4 regions of the Shewanella sp. 10N.261.52.F9 genome follow, and region 1 is predicted to be linked to each of the others. Evidence: predicted binding sites of a transcription regulator. Region 1 holds the regulator's gene; each other region holds the start of a gene.

What was found. Region 1 encodes ArgR, which controls arginine synthesis, uptake and breakdown. Its sites were predicted from a motif close to ANTGAATANNTATTCANT; they were not measured.
Region 2: a site for ArgR is predicted at 2,622-2,639, ahead of argA (amino-acid N-acetyltransferase). Genes of this name have one in related genera too.
Region 3: a site for ArgR is predicted at 3,683-3,700, ahead of AB4298_RS15645 (YjiH family protein). Genes of this name have one in related genera too.
Region 4: a site for ArgR is predicted at 3,025-3,042, ahead of AB4298_RS20315 (aspartate aminotransferase family protein). Genes of this name have one in related genera too.

The regions. Positions count from the first base shown of each region.
Region 1 covers NZ_JBFRNX010000013.1:74,541-79,544, reverse strand. The annotation lists gene AB4298_RS09425 (Dyp-type peroxidase) at 1-83, shown strand, start outside; gene AB4298_RS09420 (cupin domain-containing protein) at 147-620, opposite strand; gene argR (transcriptional regulator ArgR) at 1,117-1,587, opposite strand; gene mdh (malate dehydrogenase) at 1,938-2,873, shown strand; gene ispB (octaprenyl diphosphate synthase) at 2,952-3,923, opposite strand; gene rplU (50S ribosomal protein L21) at 4,207-4,518, shown strand; gene rpmA (50S ribosomal protein L27) at 4,534-4,788, shown strand; gene cgtA (Obg family GTPase CgtA) at 4,926-5,004, shown strand, end outside.
Region 2 covers NZ_JBFRNX010000008.1:36,913-41,916, forward strand. The annotation lists gene rarD (EamA family transporter RarD) at 1-573, shown strand, start outside; gene AB4298_RS05955 (PH domain-containing protein) at 627-1,139, opposite strand; gene argA (amino-acid N-acetyltransferase) at 1,221-2,540, opposite strand; gene rpmG (50S ribosomal protein L33) at 3,018-3,191, opposite strand; gene rpmB (50S ribosomal protein L28) at 3,198-3,434, opposite strand; gene radC (RadC family protein) at 3,560-4,237, opposite strand; gene coaBC (bifunctional phosphopantothenoylcysteine decarboxylase/phosphopantothenate--cysteine ligase CoaBC) at 4,388-5,004, shown strand, end outside.
Region 3 covers NZ_JBFRNX010000023.1:288,450-293,453, reverse strand. The annotation lists gene AB4298_RS15660 (NCS2 family permease) at 1-859, shown strand, start outside; gene AB4298_RS15655 (hypothetical protein) at 1,196-1,333, opposite strand; gene AB4298_RS15650 (UDP-2,3-diacylglucosamine diphosphatase) at 1,658-2,071, opposite strand; gene AB4298_RS15645 (YjiH family protein) at 2,254-3,585, opposite strand; gene AB4298_RS15640 (methyl-accepting chemotaxis protein) at 3,967-5,004, opposite strand, start outside.
Region 4 covers NZ_JBFRNX010000036.1:30,292-35,295, forward strand. The annotation lists gene AB4298_RS20305 (S9 family peptidase) at 1-1,311, shown strand, start outside; gene AB4298_RS20310 (HDOD domain-containing protein) at 1,477-2,619, shown strand; gene AB4298_RS20315 (aspartate aminotransferase family protein) at 3,268-4,485, shown strand; gene astA (arginine N-succinyltransferase) at 4,607-5,004, shown strand, end outside.

The DNA of each region.
Region 1 (5,004 bases):
ATGATCATTTAATGCACTTTACACAAGCGTTAACCGGCTCTTCATTCTTTGCGCCGTCTTTAGATTTTATGATCACCGCTTAATTCAATTGAGTTAAACTAAAAAACGCACCTAGAGTGCGTTTTTTTATAGCTTTGAAAGAGTCATTACTGGTTTTCTACGCCATCTTTATCCCAGTAGTTAGTTGGGCGTTTGGCATAAACTTCATTGACTGATTTTACCAGAACCTTGTTATTTTCTGGGTACACAACAACATCGTGTATGTCTCTATTACCTACTACAAGGAATACGAAATCTTGCTCACTATGATTGACTAGATTATGTGAGATCCCTGTATCAGCATTGAAACAAATATACTCTCCTTGGCTAAAAGGGTGAGCTTCACCATCGATGTAAAGAGTCGCTTCACCATGCATAGCATAGATATGCTCTTCTTCTTTAGTATGGTAATGGGCAACAGATGAAGACTTACCTGGTGCTAAGCGCTCCATAGTAACGCCAATTTTTTCACCACCTGCAGTGTCACCTATATGTTTTTGTTCGCTGGCATATCGCTCTTCGTGCTGCCAAGATTCCCAGCATATATCATTGATATTTATTATTTTGCTTTTGTTCATCATCCACCCTCGACTCACAATACTGTGCTTCAAGGTTATCACTATTGCGGCTTAAGAAAAAAGATCCTATGCAATATATTGTATAAAGATTGTTTTGAGTAAGATGGCTACAGAACAATTTTAGCGTCTTAAACCTGTTTGGCGGCGGCGAAGAGTTTGCTTTCGTTCTAGGCAAGTGGGTAGTTAATCTGTCTGAATTAGCATGTAGAAGCTAATGGAGCTTCAAGAGTCATCACTGGTAGTAAGACTTTGTATATGGACGAGATATTAATCAATAGAAGTTAACTGTTTATAGTTGGTAACTCATTAATTGTGCGGCATTTATTCTTTAGTCGTGCGACTTTCACTGACATTGTGACTATTGGTGATTATAAATCAAATGCTCCTGATTACTCGGACTTCGTCTTGATTTAACTGGATAGATAACAACTAAAACAAAAATGCCGTGCTGAATGAGCGCGGCATTTGTAAGCTAAACCCACAATCGAGTCATTGTACTTTAGTCAGCGTAATTAAATAGTGACTTAACCGTTTCTAGAGTGTCTTCAACGTTGTGAATGCTTGAAGGGCAGATGAAAATAGTATCATCTCCAGCAATAGTTCCTAAAATACCTTCTGGTTTGCCTATTGAATCAAGTAAGCGAGCAATAAGCTGTGCTGCACCGGGGCTTGTTCTGACGACAATCATGGCTTGGTTGTGATCAACATCGAGTACTAAATTCTTTAATGGGCTCCCAGCTGTTGGGACGCCTAATTCAGCAGGTAAGCAATAAACCATCTCTTGCTTAGCATTACGGGTTCTTACGGCTCCGAACTTGCTTAGCATACGCGAGACTTTAGATTGGTTTATGTTGCTAAAACCCTCTGCTTGTAGGGCGATAACAATTTCGCTTTGAGAGCCAAATCGCTCTTCTTTCAAAATAGATTTGAAGGTTCTAACTAAATCATCTTGGTTTTTACTTGCTTGCATATTTTATTATTCTTTATTCAATAAGATCTGCTTCATGATGATTATTTTCGCTTTTTTTGTCAAATATTATTCGTTTTTCTGAATAAAAATTCATTGAAAAGTCTTGTTTGGGGCTGTGGTGTATATAAGTTAGAATGATTGTTCTAATTTTTTAACTGCTAAACTACAGGTCAAAATGGGCTGCAGGTCTTATAGCCACTCGGTTTTACAATTTCCATTTTATATTAGGGTTCTAGATTATATTGAACACGACTAAGGGATAATTGAAATTTAATTGTGAATCCAGTACTGTTGCGGCATTGGAAAAACAGATCTAAATCACAAAAATCCGAGAATTGACGGAGATAATTATGAAAGTTGCTGTACTTGGAGCTGCTGGTGGCATTGGCCAGGCGCTTGCCCTACTGTTAAAAACTCAATTACCTGCGGGTTCTAAATTGTCGCTATACGATATCGCACCAGTTACACCTGGCGTAGCGGTAGACCTTAGCCACATCCCAACGGCAGTTGAAGTGAAAGGTTTTGCTGGTGAAGATCCTACTGCTGCACTAGAAGGTGCTGATGTTGTGCTTATCTCTGCAGGTGTTGCGCGTAAACCTGGCATGGACCGCTCAGATCTATTTAATATTAATGCTGGTATCGTACGTAACCTTGTTGAAAAGTGTGCTGCGACTAGCCCTAAGGCACTGATCGGTATTATTACGAACCCTGTAAACACAACGGTAGCGATTGCTGCTGAAGTGCTTAAAAAAGCAGGTGTTTATGACAAAAACCGTTTATTCGGTGTCACGACTCTTGATGTGATTCGTTCTGAAACCTTTGTTGCTGAAGCTAAAGGTTTGAACGTTGCTGATGTTAAAGTACCTGTTATTGGTGGTCACAGCGGTGTGACTATCTTGCCGCTACTTTCTCAAGTCGAAGGCGTAAGCTTTACTGACGCAGAAGTTGCTGCATTGACGACTCGTATCCAGAATGCGGGGACAGAAGTTGTTGAAGCTAAAGCCGGTGGCGGTAGCGCGACTCTATCTATGGGGCAAGCTGCATGTCGTTTTGGTCTGTCTTTGGTTCGTGGCTTGCAAGGTGAAGCAAACGTTGTTGAGTGCGCTTACGTTGACGGTGGTAGTGAACATGCTGAATTCTTCGCACAACCTGTTGTACTAGGTAAAAATGGCGTAGAAGAAGTATTAGCTTACGGCGAAGTGAGTGCATTTGAAGCATCAGCTCGTGATGCAATGCTAGATACGCTTCAAGCTGATATCCAGCTAGGTATTGAATTCGTTAAGTAGTTAATGTTGAGTTGTGGTTAATTTGCCACAATTTAAAAGGGAGCCATTAGGCTCCCTTTTTTGATTTAATCTAGCAGATTAATTGCTACGTTGAGTCGCAATCTTCGCCAAAGAGATAAGTGCTGTTTTATAATCAGAATCAGGAATAATTGACAGGGCTGCAATGGCCTTTTCTGATTCTTCAATTGCACGTTGCTCTGTGTACTCTAATGCTCCGCAGTTTTTAAGAGCTGCAAGAATGACTTCTATATGCTCAGTGCCGTCACCTTTTTCGATGGCTTCGCGGATAAGCGCTTTTTCAGTATCGTTACCGTTTGCCATTGCAAAGATAAGTGGCAGGGTAGGCTTACCTTCTGCAAGGTCGTCGCCGATATTCTTACCAAGCTCTTCTGTTTCTGCAGTGTAGTCGAGGAGGTCATCGGTTAACTGGAAAGCTGTGCCCAAGTATTTACCATAATCAGCCAGTGCGGTCTGTACTTCGATAGGGCTGTCTGCAAGTAATCCTGCAAGACGTGTTGCCGCTTCAAATAGTTTAGCTGTCTTACAATAGATAACCCGCATATAGCTGTCTTCAGTGGTGTCAGGGTCGTTACAATTCATTAATTGTAGGACTTCACCTTCAGCGAGCACGTTGGTTGCGTCTGCAAGAATTTCCAAAACGTCTAAGCTGCGTAGTTCTGTCATCATTTGGAATGAACGGGTATATAAGAAGTCACCCACTAATACGCTTGCACTGTTACCAAACAATGCATTGGCGGTTTCTCTGCCTCTTCGCAACATTGATTCATCAACCACATCATCGTGTAAAAGTGACGCTGTATGAATAAATTCAATAATTGCTGCTAATTTAAGGTGAGAATCCCCTTTATAGTCAATGGCGCGTGCTGCTAGAATAGATAGCAGAGGTCGCAAGCGTTTACCGCCACCGTTGATAATGTAGAACCCAAGTTGATTAATTAGGGCAACATCTGATTCTAGTTGTTTATAGATCAGTTGATTGACAGCTTGCATATCGCTATCAGTCAATTGACGAATGGCGTTTAAATCCATAAGTAGGCTCTAGTTCTTTGTTGGCTGCAGATTAACATTGCAGCTCAATTAAGGCTTAAATGTTATAATAAATGGATTCTACCTAAATTTACGGTACAAGACAGTAGTTGTAAGTAATTGTGAGAGTTATTTGGGTCTTTTTTTATTCTATGTTAATTAAGACTTGTCAGCTGCCAGTTCTTAGCGTAAACTCCGCGACCATTGTCATTAAAGCTTTTATAGCACCCCTGCATCAAACTAATATGTTTTGAGCGGCGTGTTAGAATATCGGAGTAAAATAGCTATGTACGCTGTTTTTCAAAGTGGCGGCAAGCAACATCGCGTTGAAGCCGGCCATACAGTTCGTTTAGAGAAATTAGAAGTTGCTACAGGCGAAACTATCGAATTTGACCAAGTTCTTTTGGTTGCTGATGGTGAAACTGTACACGTAGGTGCACCTTTAGTTGAAGGTGGTAAGGTTGTTGCTGAAGTAATCAGCCACGGCCGTGCAGACAAGGTAACTATTGTTAAGTTCCGTCGTCGTAAGCACCACGATAAGAAAATGGGCCACCGTCAGTGGTTCACCGAAGTTAAAATTACAGCTATCAACGCTTAATTAGGAGAATAACTCATGGCACATAAAAAAGCTGGCGGTTCTACTCGTAACGGCCGCGATTCAGAAAGTAAACGTCTTGGTGTAAAGCGCTTCGGCGGTGAATCAGTTCTAGCTGGTAACATCATCGTTCGTCAACGTGGTACTAAATTCCACGCTGGTGTTAATGTTGGTATCGGTCGTGACCACACTTTATTCGCTCTTACCGATGGTAAAGTGAAGTTTGAAGTTAAAGGTCCACAGAACCGTAAGTTCATCAGCATCGAAGATTAATTTTTAGCTTAAGCTAATAATTAATATAAGCCCCGCCATTGGTGGGGCTTTGTTTTTTTTAAATTAAGTAAATTGTGTTTTGGCGACTAGAATCGTTAAGAGTATAATTCTTTCATTCTGTGGTGCCAGGAGTTGGTATGAAGTTTGTCGATGAAGCTATTATCCGTGTTGAAGCCGGAAATGGTGGCAGTGGTTGCGTTAGCTTTAGACGCGAAA
Region 2 (5,004 bases), on a different contig from region 1:
TACTTTATTAACCCGCTAGTGAACGTCAGTTTGGCGATGATCTTTCTAGGTGAACGCCTACGTAAATTACAGTGGGCAGCAGTGGCATTAGCGGCAACAGGCGTAATGATCCAGCTGATCTCTTTTGGCTCAATCCCATTAGTGTCGCTCGGTCTTGCTTGTTCATTCGCTTTTTACGGTTTACTGCGTAAAAAGGTCAATGTCGACGCGAAAACCGGACTATTAGTAGAAACCGCTATTTTGCTGCCAGTAGCATTGGTTTACCTGTTTACCAACACTGGCGACTCATTAACTCACTTATTGGCTAATGATCTGCACCATAACTTGTTATTAGTTGCTGCAGGTGTTGTCACTACAGTGCCATTACTGTGCTTTGCTTCTGCCGCGGTGAGAATTCCATTTTCCATGCTGGGCTTTTTCCAATACATCGGCCCAAGTATTATGTTTATTCTGGCTATCGCACTATTCAATGAACCTTTTGATGCAGAGAAAGGCATTACCTTTGCGTTTATCTGGGCGGCATTATTCCTATTTACTTTGGATATGCTTTATAAGCGTAAAGCGAAAAAGTAACAGAACGATATAACTAAAAAAGCGAACCTTATGGTTCGCTTTTTTGTTTACGATTAAGGATCGTTTCGTGTCAGCTTTTCAGGGTTCTGTAGACTCAAAATCAACGGGTAATTACGCTTTGTCGGAATAGAAACAATGTTGTCGGTACTGGTTGTCGCCACAAAAGCCTTTTGCTCATTGGCTAACCTAAACCAACCTAATTGAAACCCCGGCATGCCAATACCGTTAGCTCTTAAATTAGGTTTTAATTCTGGGCTTTTACCCCAATCGACACGGGTAATCTCATCCAAACCGATTTCAGTTAAGGGTATGCTAAAACCATAAAAAGGCACGTCCAAGGTTAAGCTATCAGCACTAATCACCAACTTGGAATCATTCACTTTATAGAACATCCAACTAAAGGCCAGAACCATAGGCAGCAATACACCAATGCTAACGGCCTTGCTCACTTTGGGCATATTCTTGCAGTAGATAAATACACCCAATCCAATCAAAATTGCCAACAGTGCCACAAAGCTCCAATGGCCAGTAGAGTTAAGTGGTGCTAGCGGGTAAACCTGAGACATAAGCGAACCTAATAACGACTGTTGTCAGCATTGTTACACACCGACATAAACTGTCAAACTTTGGCTTGATTCAAGTTTGCTTTACAAGTCCAGCGCCAAAATCTTAGATTTACGTTGGTAGTTATACAGCTGCTTTTTCTTTTCAGGTAATTCATCGACCTCAACCATATTAAAGCCATGCTCTAAGAACCAATGAATACTGCGGGTCGTCAATGCAAATAAACGTGAATAACCGCGTACCCGAGCTTGCCCAATAATGTTTTGCAGCAGTAAACTACCTCTGTCGGCATCGCGATAGTCTGGGTGTACCACCAAACAAGCAAACTCGCCGGCGTTATCTTCTTCAAACGGGTAAAAAGCGGCGCAGCCAATAACTAAACTGTCGCGTTCAATCAGCATAAACTGTTCGATTTCCATCTCTAGTTGTTCACGAGAACGTCTAACTAAAATGCCTTTTTGCTCTAATGGACGGATCAAATCCAATATGCCACCAATATCGCGGATTGATGCTCTACGCAAACGCTCAGCACTTTCGGTAACAATCTGGGTACCAATACCATCACGAGAGAAGAGTTCCTGTAGCAGTGCACCGTCATCAAGATAACTGACAAAGTGACAACGACTTACCCCATTGCGGCAAGCATCAATACTCGCCTGCAAAAATGCTTTAGTGCCCACACAAAACGGCGTCACTTCAGGTAAATCATTAAGAATTTTTTGTGCATCCGTTGGCATCAACTCAGCAAGAACCTGCCCTGTGCTATCTAAAATACCTTTCTGCGAGCTAAACCCTATCATCTTGTCAGCTTTAAGCTTTATCGCAATTTGGGTAGCCACTTCCTCTGCCGTAAGGTTGAAGCTCTCACCAGTCACTGACGCGGCCACAGGGCCTAATAATACAATACCGCTATTGTCTAACTGACGCTTCAAGCCTTGACTGTCAATTCGACGTACCTTGCCAGTCAGGCAGTAATCAACGCCATCTTCCACCCCTAAGGGTTGGGCAATAACGAAATTACCACTGACAACATTGATTTGCGCGCCCTGCATAGGGGTATTACTTAAGCTCATTGATAAACGCGCAGTAATATCAAGGTGCAACCCACCAACAACTTGCTTAATCACTCGCAGAGACTCTTCTTCGGTGATCCTCACGCCATTGTAATATTCGGCTGGCAGACTGTGCTCAGCTAACGCTTGGTCTATTTGCGGTCTCGCGCCATGAACCAATACAATTTTGATCCCTAGGCTATGCAGCAAAGCGATGTCGTTAATGATCGAGCGAAACTGTTGCTGCGCCAAGGCTTCTCCGCCAAGCATAACAACAAAAGTCTTGCCTCTATGGGCATTAACATAGGAAGCAGAATGACGAAATCCATCAACAAGTTCAGTGGTTCGCACGTTAACATCACCTTTAAAATAGAGAGAAAGATACCCGAAGCGCCATACTTGATGATGAGCTCAGTTACACCTAAAGATGATAGTGCATTTATATTCAATAAAAAAGCATTAATTTTCAACTCGAATTATTAATTAACATACAAAGTTATTGTTAAAAAAGCCTAATAACAGACCTTACTACTCCCCCTACAACGCCACTAAATATGCATTTAAACCAGTAGATATAGCAGAATACAAAAGCTATTCACTATTGATAACAGTGGGTCTAGCTAGTAAGTAGTAATCATAATTAGCCAAGTGAAAGCAGTGAATGGTTAAGCAAAAGAGAGTATTAACGGCAAAGATGAAGTATAACGATACAAAAGCAAGGTAAAAAATGTAGATTGGACACTGGGTAAAATGACGCTTGTGGGCAAATTTCAGGCAAAAAAAAGCCTCTATAAATAGAGGCTTTTTCCAAGATGCTTAAACAAGTAATTACTTGATTTTAGCTTCTTTGTACATAACGTGCTGACGAACAACTGGATCAAATTTCTTGATTTCCATTTTTTCAGGCATGTTACGTTTGTTTTTTTCAGTCGTGTAGAAGTGACCAGTGTTAGCGCTAGAAACTAGCTTGATCTTCTCACGATTACCTTTAGCTTTAGCCATGGTTTATTACACCTTCTCGCCGCGGGCACGAAGTTCAGCAATAACAACTTCAATACCTTTCTTATCGATGATACGCATACCTTTAGTAGATATACGTAGCTGTACGAAACGCTTCTCGTCTTCTAACCAGAAACGGTGGTTCTGTAGGTTAGGTAAAAAACGACGACGCGTAGCATTCTTCGCGTGCGAACGGTTGTTACCAACCATTGGTCGCTTGCCAGTTACTTGGCATACTCTTGACATGTCAATCTCTCCAAAACAATATTTAACGCTCGAGCATTAATGCACCTCGAACACGGCCGTCGCCTGAGGCACACAACAGAGGGCGCATTTTATACAGGATCTAAAATCAAAGATCAAGGAATAGATTAATCCATCCATCCCCTTTCAGCGAAAGAAACTATCTCTCGATCGCCCACAACCATGTGATCCAGTAAGGAAACATCAATAGTTTGAAGGGCTTGTTTCAATCGCTCAGTAATTCGTCTATCGGCTGTACTTGGCTCTGCAATCCCTGAAGGATGATTGTGACACACGATCACAGCCGCAGCCTTTTTTTCAAGCACCAAGCTCACCACTTCTCGTGGATAAACTGACGCTGAATTGATTGTACCTCTAAATAACTCAACGAATTGAATTACTCGATGTTGGCTATCTAATAACAAAATAGCGAACACTTCATAGGCACGATCAGACAATTGTCTCATTAAATAGTCCCGAGTTAAATCAGGATCAGACAAAATTTTACCTCTTTTTAGATTTTCTTGCGAAATTCGTGCGCCTAATTCCACTGCAGCCTGCATTTGAGCAAATTTTACCGGGCCAATTCCATCTAATCGACAAACTTGTGCTTGAGAAGCGCTAAGCAAGCTTCTAAGGCCACCAAACTCATTAATCATCAACTTGGCCAACTCAACTGCACTTAAGCCTTTTAAACCCACCCTAAGCAACACTGCCAATAATTCAGCATCTGATAATTGTTTTACACCACAAGATAATAATTTTTCTCGCGGTGCCTCACCATCCGGCCAATCCTTTATCGCCATAACAACCTCCCTGTTGTTTCTGTTCTTTGAGTATGGTCTAGATTTTCTGAAGTTGTTCATCACCATTTAGAGGTTTGTGATATCTTAGGCCAACTTCTGCTGTGCGACCGCAAGCTTGGTCCACAAAGTGATTATCAAAAAGAGTTAACTATGGGTCTCACTAACAAAAAAGTACTACTTGGAATTGGTGGCGGTATTGCCGCATACAAATCAGCTGATCTAGTACGTAAATTAAAAGAACGCGGCGCTGACGTGCGTGTTGTTATGAGTCAAAGTGCGCAGGAATTTATTACCCCGCTCACTCTGCAGGCGCTATCTGGCTACCCAGTTGCTACCGACTTACTCGACCCAACTGCTGAAGCATCAATGGGTCACATCGAGCTAGCAAGATGGGCAGACTTAGTCATTATCGCACCAGCGACAGCTAATCTAATTGCTCGCGTTAATGCCGGCATGGCAGACGAGTTAATCACTACCACATGTTTGGCTACCGAGGCACCTGTAGTACTTTGCCCAGCAATGAACCAGCAGATGTATCGCAACGCCGCCACTCAAGCTAACTTAAAACAAGTCGGCAAGCGCGGCATCCATATTTGGGGCCCAGATTCCGGCTCACAAGCTTGCGGTGAAGTAGGCCCTGGCAGAATGCTTGAACCTGTAGCGATTGCAGAAAAAGCCGTTGAATTCTTTGGTCCTAAACTTCTGCAAGGCATGTCGGTACTGCTCACCGCGGGTCCAACGCGTGAAGCCATCGACCCGGTACGCTA
Region 3 (5,004 bases), on a different contig from region 1:
CAAGTTAATTGTGGCAAACGAGACAGGCTTGCCAGTCGCTTTAGGTGATATTCATAGCTTACCTGTTATTGCAACCGTTATTGGTCTCGCGGCGACGATTGGTTTAGAGCGTCGGGGTATGCCTGGCGGTATTTTGTTGGTGATTATCGCTTTATCTATTTTTGGCTTAATCTTTGACCCAAGCGTGACTTACCAAGGCTTGTTTGCATTACCAGACCTTATGTCTGACAAGTCACTTATTGGCCAACTTGATATCATGGGAGCGTTAAACCCAGTGGTATTACCTATCGTGTTAGCCCTTGTGATGACAGCTATTTTTGATGCAACAGGCACTATTCGTGCCGTTGCTGGTCAAGCTGAGTTGTTAGATGATAAAGACAATATTATTGGTGGCGGTAAAGCACTTACCTCTGATTCGGTAAGTAGTATATTTGCTGGTGCCGTTGGTGGCGCTCCGGCTGCTGTTTATATTGAATCTGCTGCTGGTACTGCTGCTGGTGGTAAAACAGGTCTAACAGCAACCATCGTTGGTTTGCTATTTTTATTGATGATGTTCCTAGCGCCTCTTAGTTACTTAGTACCTGCTTATGCAACTGCGCCGGCACTCATGTATGTAGGCTTGTTGATGTTAAGCAATGTGACTAAGCTTGATTTTAACGACAAAGTAGATGCAATGGCGGGACTGACTTGCGCTGTATTTATCATCTTAAGCTGTAATATCGTGACCGGTATTATGCTTGGCTTTGTGACGTTAGTCATTGGCCGTATTTGCAGTGGTGAATGGCGTCAAATTAAGTTGGGTGTACTGGCTATTACGATTGGCTTAGTCGCATTTTATATGGGTGGCTGGGCGATTTAATCATCTAGGCTTATGTTTTAAGGTACTCGTACAAGCCAGTCAGCAGTGACTGGCTTTTTTATTGCGCGTGGCTATTGATATAGGGTTATCGATGAATAGCTCTTTTGATAAAGAACGCTCGATTAAAGCACCTAGCAGCTAAAATTGATGCTAGCTCAATAGCTCAATCATCGTTTAGTTATAGCACTTACCGGTGGTAATCTAGCTAACGACTGTGCTTTGGGTTTTAGTTTATTTGTGCGGCTTTATTGACGGCAAATATCATGATTATTGTCATAATAATGAACAAGAAATATAGCAATAGATTTTGAGTAGGTTTGAACATTAGCATTTTAATTATGCGACGCGTTTGACCTTTTTTGATGTTTCTTGTGAGGGGAACTGATGGGAGCTAATCAGCACTGCAGTTTGTTGCCATTGAAATAGTTGGATATCACCCTGACGTGACTCTGCGACAAATGTGCAGTTTTCCACCCAATCACCATCATTGATGTAGAGTATTTTGTTATCAAATTTGATTGCAGGCTGGTGGATATGGCCGCAGATCACCCCGTCAACATTCTTTGTCCGAGCATAACGAATGACTGCTGACTGATAGTCGTTAATTGCTTGCTGAGCTTTACCTATTTTGAGTTTTACATAGCTAGCCAGCGATCAATAAGGATAACCCAATAGACTGCGCACTTTGTGCAGGCCGCGATTTAAGAAAAGCAGTAAATCGTATAGGTGATCACCGAGCTTTGCATAAGCGCGACCAATACAGACCTCTGAGTCAAATTGATCACCGTGCAACATCAGTCATTTGTGGCCGTTTACCCCGCAATGTATATATTCATTAAAGATGGATAAATCCCACAAGTGAAAGCCGCTATAGGGCTTTAATACTTCGTCGTGGTTACCAGGAATATAAACCACTTTTACGCCATCACGAGCCATTTTTAGAAACTGTTGCAGCACTTTATTATGAGACTCAGGCCAGTAAACACGACGCTTGAGCGCCCATACATCAAAGATGTCACCAACGAGGTATAAAGATTCGGTTTCAAGTTGTTGTAGAAACTGCAATAGATACTCTGCTTTACAGTCTTTGCTACCTAAATGTACATCGGACAACCAGATAGCGTTAACGCAAATCGATGCTATATCTGAGTTGATAGGGCTAACGGAATTAGTGCATGAAAAGCGCGATTTTTCGTGTGGCTGCTTGCTCATAGACTTGCCATATCAGGGGGGGGATGGCGCTAGCGTAAAAGAGCTTGTTGACGGCAAGATGAACGATTTGTGGCAGCTTTATGACGTGCTGCAACTAAGTTGATTCTAACAGCTATAAACCTCTGCTTGGCTTAGACATAAAAAAAGGAGCGATTATTCGCTCCTTATTTAATCAATTTTGCTTAGAAAATTAAGTGAGCAACACCTGCGATAACAGGCAGTGTTACTAGTGTTCTGAGAATGAATACTACGAATAGCTCTAAGAAATTAACTGGGATTTTACTACCAATTAGAAGTGCACCTACTTCACTCATATAGATAAGCTGAGTAACAGACAAGGTCGCAATGATAAAGCGGGTCATATCTGACTCGATAGAGCTGGCTAAAATTGCAGGAATAAACATGTCAGCAAAGCCAACCATAATGGTTTTTGATGCCGCTGCCGCTTCTGGAACTTGTAATAGCTCTAGTAAAGGAATAAAAGGCATACCCAAGTATTCAAAGATTGGAGTAAATTCAGCAATCATTAGCGCGATAGTACCGATACCCATAACCACAGGGATCACGCCAAAAATCATATCTACGACGTTCTTAACACCATCGATAAGAGTGTGCTTGATGCCGCCTGCTGCAGAAGCTTTATTTAGTGCTTGATGCATACCCCAAGAAAATACGTTGTAACCGGCAGGGATCATTTCATCATCTGCATGGCGTGGCGTTTCATCAACATAGATATCTTTTTTCCACGATAGTGGAGGTAGTTTAGGTACAACAATCGCAGCCACAAAACCGGCAAGACAAACAGTTAGATAAAAAGGTACAAACAAATGCTCTAGCTTAACTTGTGAGATCACAACTAATGAGAAAGTGATTGATACAGCAGAGAAGGTGGTACCAATAACAGCAGCTTCTCTTTGAGTATAAAAGCGAGCTTCATATTGCTTGCTCGTCATTAAAATACCCACGCTACCATCACCTAACCAAGATGCCATACAGTCAATTGCACTGCGACCGGGTAAGTTAAAGATAGGGCGCATTACTTTAGTCAGCATAGTTCCAAGTAGTTCTAGCAAACCGAAGTTAAGTAGCAACGGCAGTAACATACCCGCAAATAGGAATACTGAGAACAATACCGGCAATAGATCATTTAGGACTAAAGCGCCTGTGCCGCCAGAGCGAATAGCTTCTGGCCCAACATTGAAAAAGGTCAATGTAATAAAAATGGCGCCAAGTACACGTACGATCAACCAAATTGGGCTGACGTTAAATAGCGAGTTTAAAAATCGTTGCTCAACAATAAACTGAGGCTTAAGTACCTTAGTAAGTAATGAAGCAATAGCGGTGAAAATAACAATCGCAGTTACCACGCCAACTAACACATCACTTAACAGGTTTTGTAAGCCCTTAGAGATGATAGCAATTGGAATTGTAATGGCATCATTATAGTTAATCGGCATCATAAATAGCATTAAGCCAATGAGTGATGGCACGATAAACGTGAGTATTGTTTTCATGTTGTGGGTTTTTTGTTCTGACACTTTTATTTACACCCTAAATAACGAGTTTTGCTTTATGACAATAAACTGGTGCTTATGCATAAACAGATAAATTATTGAATATCCATTCAACTGTTAGTCAGCGATATATTCGCCTTAAAATATCTAAGCAATATTATTACGATTCTTAACTAGTGTAATTCACTACGGTCGAATAGTTATTAGCTCAATATGATTATTTATATTGTATCGGAAGTTTGCAAAAAAGCACAAAACTTTTTTGTGGTTAAATCTTTTTAAAACAAATGTTTATTAATGTTGCGCTTCGGTTGCTTTCTTGTGGTTTGTTTTGGCCGTCAACTTTAGATTGTGACGGCCACTTGAGGATTTAAAGAAGAATTAACTAAATGTTTTTCTCAGAGATTTTGCTTTTTCGGCGTTGAACTTTAACTCCTTCACCGAAGCCTCGACTAAGTTAACCGCGCATAGGTTTTCACTCGACGCTTGACTAATGTGACTGATATTTTGGTTTATTTCACTGACGACTAAGGTTTGTTGTTCAGCCGCTACGGCATTTTGTAACGCTAATTGTTGGATTTCTTTCATTGATTGGTAGATGTTGTCGACCATTCGAGCGGATAGTTCAGCATCTTGGCTGCATAATAATGCTTTAGATTTGCTGTTATCCATCTGTTTTGACCATTCGGTCAACATGGCGAACATTTTATCGACACTTTTCGATATGCTGGTTGTTGATTGTTGAGTTCGGCTAGAGAGCGCTCTCACTTCATCGGCAACGACTGCAAAACCTCGTCCTTGCTCACCTGCGCGAGCAGCTTCTATTGCGGCATTTAGGGCTAGCAAGTTAGTCTGTTCTGCGATGGAGTCTATTTCTGACATGGCACTAGCAACTTCCTCTGCTTCCTTATTTAATAGGTGTGCATTGGCGGCTGCGTCAGCAACAGAGTCTGATAACTGGTTAATGCTGAGGGCATTTTGCTGCATCTTTTCACGGCTGTCGTGGCAAACTTGATAGGTCTGTTGCACGCTGTCTGATGTCGACTGAGTATTTTTAGCGACATCATTAATGGTGGCCCCCATCTCTTCGGTGGCACTGGCAATTTGTTCAATCTGCTGATTTTCAATATCTAAACCTACATGGGTTTGCTCTGCTGCGGCAATAAGTTGGCTGGCAATGTCTTCTATATGCTCGGCGTTGTCTTGTGAGCGCCCAAGTACACCTTGAAGTTTGGCATCTTTCATCATTAACTGAAAATCGAGCAATGAAGAAGTATCACGACCACAGTAAATAAAGCGGCTAATTGAGTCATAGTCTTGCTTCATTTTCATTAGTCGTGCTGGAACTCTAAAGGCCTCATCGTAAAAAATCGCTAAATTGACCAACATTAAGACGACACCTGCGACAATGACTCCCCA
Region 4 (5,004 bases), on a different contig from region 1:
GAAGCGGTAGATAATAAAGACCGTTGGATAGCCACTGTTAATTTTGATAAAGCGAGCTTAACTACTCAGCATCGCCTGCACGATGATGCTTGGGTGAACTATAACTTTAACCAGTATGGTTGGTTACCAAATAGCGATAGCTTGTATTACCTATCGGAAGAAACAGGCTTTTCACATATTTACCTTAAAGAGCAAGGTGAAAAACCACAAGCACTGACTAAAGGTAAGTTTGTGGTGAGTGATATCACCTTAGGCCCTAAAGCGCAGTATATTTACTACAAGGCAAACAAGACTCACCCTGGCATTGATAACGTTTACCGCGTTGAAATTGCTACCGGTAAGGATGAGCAGTTAACCCAGTGGCAAGGTCAGCTAAATTACACTTTAAGCCCTGATGGTAGCGCACTGCTATTAAATGCATCGACTCGTATTCAGCCTGCAGAATTGTTTGTACAGCCAATTGGTGGTGAGCTTAAGCAGCTAACAAACTACACCAGTGAAGCGTTTAAGAATTATGCATGGCAAGCGCCGGAAGTCGTCGCTGTACCTTCAAGTCATGGTGCGGGTGAGGTTTATGCGCGAGTCTATGTGCCGCAAGGTTACAGTAAAGACAACGCTGATAAATATCCTGCGGTTATCTTTAACCATGGTGCAGGTTATCTACAAAATGCGCATTACGGATTCTCGGGATACTTCAGAGAGTTTATGTTCCATAACCTATTAGCACAGCAAGGCTATGTGGTAATGGATATGGATTTTAGAGGCTCAAAAGGCTATGGTCGCGATTGGCGCACAGCTGTATATCGTCAAATGGGCACGCCAGAAGTTGAAGATCTAAAAGATGGCGTTAATTGGATGGCGGCTAACGTTAATGTTGATGCCGGCAAAGTAGGCACTTATGGTGGCTCTTACGGTGGCTTCTTGACCTTTATGGCGCTGTTTAATGAGCCAGAGTTATTCCAAGCGGGCGCAGCGTTGCGTCCTGTGACTGACTGGGCCCATTACAATGCACCATATACCTCGAATATCTTGAATACACCTGATGTTGACCCAATCGCCTATGAGCGTAGCTCGCCGATTGAACATGCTGACGGCTTACAAAAGCCACTGTTGATTATGAGTGGTGTATTGGACGACAACGTATTTTTCCAAGATAGTGTGCGTTTGGTGCAGCGTTTAATTGAGCTTGAAAAGCCAATGTTTGAAACTGCGATTTATCCGGTTGAGCCACATGGCTTCCGTCAACCATCAAGCTGGTTAGATGAATACCGTCGCATTCATAAGCTATTTGAACAAGAATTAAAAAAATAGCGATTTAATGTTTGAATACAAAAGGCTCCCAATGGAGCCTTTTTATTTGGCTACTAAATGGCTTAGCGTTAGAAATAAGTGAATGCCTGCTTAATGCAGAAGTTTAGCCAAATTGTTGATTAATAGGTAAACTGAACTCAAGGGATAGATGGAGTAAGTAATTCAGTGGCAATTTCGGTCGCGGGCGGAGTAAAGCCTGCACAAATAATAGATATAGAGCAACGTTTGCTAAAGCGCTTAATCATAGGTAAAGATAAAGCCGCTGCTATGGCTGATGATATCAACGCGGAGCTTGAAGACGATGCGAATAAGCTTGAGATTGAGCGCGAAGCGATTCGTGAGCGTTTAGCTAAGCAAAATCAAGCTACAGCAGTATTTGAAGCTGTATCTAAGCAGCTAATATCCAGCGTGAATACCAACATTGAACACCAACTATCATCACCTGAACAAGTATTGACACAGTCTAAACTTGAGCAAAAGCAGTTAGCATTGCTAGAGCAGCTATATCTAGAGCCAGTTGACTTGGGTAGGGTAAGACAACTGGTTTCGGCACTACCATGGTTAGAACGTGACTTAATCAATATTATTAATAGTTCGACATTTAGGCATCGTAGACCCAAGTCATCCGATGTACAGGTTACAGATATTAAGTTAGCGCTGAACTATATTGGTATTGAAAACCTGCAAGCGCTGATACCTTATTTTTGTTTGCGTAATTTAATGCCAAGTGGTCAAGCGCAAATGTTGTGGTTAAGCCGTAAATTATGGCGCTATGCCATTGTTACCGCTTTAGCTGCACAGGCACTGGCTAAGTTACACGATAAGCCTTCTGCTTTTATTTATAGCTGTAGTCTCATGAGCCAATTGGGAACCACTTGTGTCATAAGTCAGTGTGCAAAAGTATTTGATGATATGTGGAGAGCTTGGTTGAAGGAGGCGAGCGTAAGTCGTGATAAGGCGCTTTTTGATGCCGTTATGGCGACAGAATTTCCCGCTGCCGATGTCTATCAACAAGTATTAATCCACAGTCAGACACTCAATTGGCAATTACTTAGCTTGCTCGATTTTGAACAAAGCCGTCTAGCCAATACGTTTAAGGCGATTGATACCAGTTTAAAATATGCTGATCTTGATGAGGATTCAGCGTTGATTGAGCGAGCAAACTGCTACGCGAAAGTATATTTGCTCAAAGAGGTAGGTTGTATTACCACTGCCGAGTCTAGGCTTATGTTTGACTACTACCAAATAACTGAGCAAGAACAGATACGTTTGAGTGGCCAAAACTTCCGTAAGCTTACATTATTCTAACGCTAGCATTTTATTAACTTGGAGCTGAATAAGTCGTCAATGGAGTCTTGTAAAAGGCTTTAATACATTACTATGGCGGATTATATGTAGGGATATTGTTTCAAACCTTGATGATTTTTTCTCGCGATGCTGATTTTGTCAGCGAATATTTAATGTTTGTTGCTTGAGTTTATTGAAGCATTTTAGACGCTTTATGCAATATAGCTTTACCTAAAAATTATTAACTATTAGAACGATAAAATGATATACAAATTTACTTCCCTTTAGATGCTTATGTTTACAGTATTTCTAAGCTGAATTTTAGTTTTAAAGAACATTAAACTTTAAAAAAAACGTCATAAAAAAGCTAGTTAGTTATTCATTATGTTTGAATAACTAATGTAATTGACGGCTAGGTAACTTTTTTATGACTATTTATGCTCTAAGCCCCGCTATATCTGCTTTGTTAATTCTAAAACTCAAATCTTTATGCAGTGTTTACGCTTTATGCTTGCTTAAACCTTGTTAAAAACTGGTATTTTGATCACATTTTAGCTAATAATGTCCTCCTAGTTAGACAAACAATCGCCATGTCACCTATACAAAAACAAGACATAGAGCGAAATGCGACCAGCAAAAAGGTCGATTAAAGACAAAGGATGAGAAGGAATGAGCGTAAATATGAATCTTACACGTGCCCAATTTGATGAAGTTATGGTGCCTAACTATGCGCCTTCTGCAGTGATCCCTGTTCGTGGTGAAGGTAGTCGAGTTTGGGATCAAGAAGGTAAAGAGTACATCGACTTTGCAGGTGGTATTGCGGTTAACTGTTTAGGTCATTGTCATCCAGCTCTCGTTGGCGCACTTAAGACACAAGGTGAGAAGCTTTGGCATCTTGCTAACGTTATGACTAATGAGCCAGCACTAGAGCTTGCGACTAAATTAGTTGATGCGACATTTGCAGACCGTGTTTATTTTGCAAACTCAGGTGCTGAAGCAAACGAAGCGGCACTAAAGCTCGTTCGTCGTTATGCTATGGATAAGTTTGGTGCTGAAAAAGACCAAATTATTGCATTCGATAAAGCCTTTCACGGCCGTACATTCTTTACTGTTAGCGTAGGTGGTCAAGCCGCTTATTCTGACGGTTTTGGCCCTAAGCCACAGAGCATCACTCATGTTCCTTTCAATGATATCGCGGCACTAGAAGCTGTCTTTTCTGATAAAACTTGTGCAGTAATGATGGAACCACTGCAAGGTGAAGGCGGCATTATCGATGCAGACCCTGAATTCTTAAAAGCGGTACGTGCACTTTGTGATAAGCACAATGCACTATTGGTATTTGATGAAGTGCAAACTGGTGTAGGCCGTCTAGGTGAGCTTTATGCTTACATGCGTGGCGATGTAGTACCTGATGTACTTACTACAGCTAAAGCATTGGGTGGTGGATTCCCTATTGCTGCAATGCTTACCACTAAAGAGATTGCTGATCATCTTAAGATTGGTACTCATGGCTCTACCTACGGTGGTAACCCATTGGCTTGTGCTATCGGTAATGCGGTACTTGACGTTGTTAATACACCTGAAGTATTGAATGGCGTTAAACACCGTGAGCAGTTACTGCGCGACGGTCTGACTAAGATCAATGATAAGTACGATGTATTCTCTGAAATTCGTGGTCAAGGTCTATTGATTGGTGCCGTGGTTAATGAAAAATTCCAAGGACGTGCAAAAGAGTTTTTAGTTGCAGGCATTAACGAAGGCGTAATGAGCCTAGTTGCTGGCGCAAACGTTGTACGCTTTACACCTTCCCTAGTGATCCCTGAAGCCGATATCGCTGAAGGCCTAGCGCGTTTTGAACGTGCTGTTGCTAAAGTGGTTGCAGCCTAATAGGCAAACTGAGTGTTATCAGAGATAGCACTGCTTTTTTGTCTTTAGGATAGCTTGGCACATAGGTTGGTTTAATAATTCAACGAGTCAATGTGCCAGGTGATAGTGAGGAGACTCCTAGATGTTAGTTATACGTCCAATCCGATCGACCGACTTCGAAGCGCTGTACCAAATAGCGCAAGAGTCAGGCCACGGATTCACATCTCTACCAGTGAATGAAGAGCTACTTAGAAGTAAGATTGCTCGAGTAGAAGAATCGTTTACCAAGCAAGTTGATAAGCCGTTTGATGAAGGCTATTTGATGGTATTAGAAGATACTGAAACCGGTGAGGTTGTCGGCACTTGTGGTATTGAAGCTGCCGTTGGCATGGTTGACGCTTTTTATCATTATCGACTCGGTACTGAGGTTTATCATTCAGAGCAAATTGATGTTCGCAATGAGGTTGAAACCTTAACGCTATGTCATGACTACACTGGCGCTGCAGAACTTTGCACTCTGTTCTTACGTAGTAGTTACCG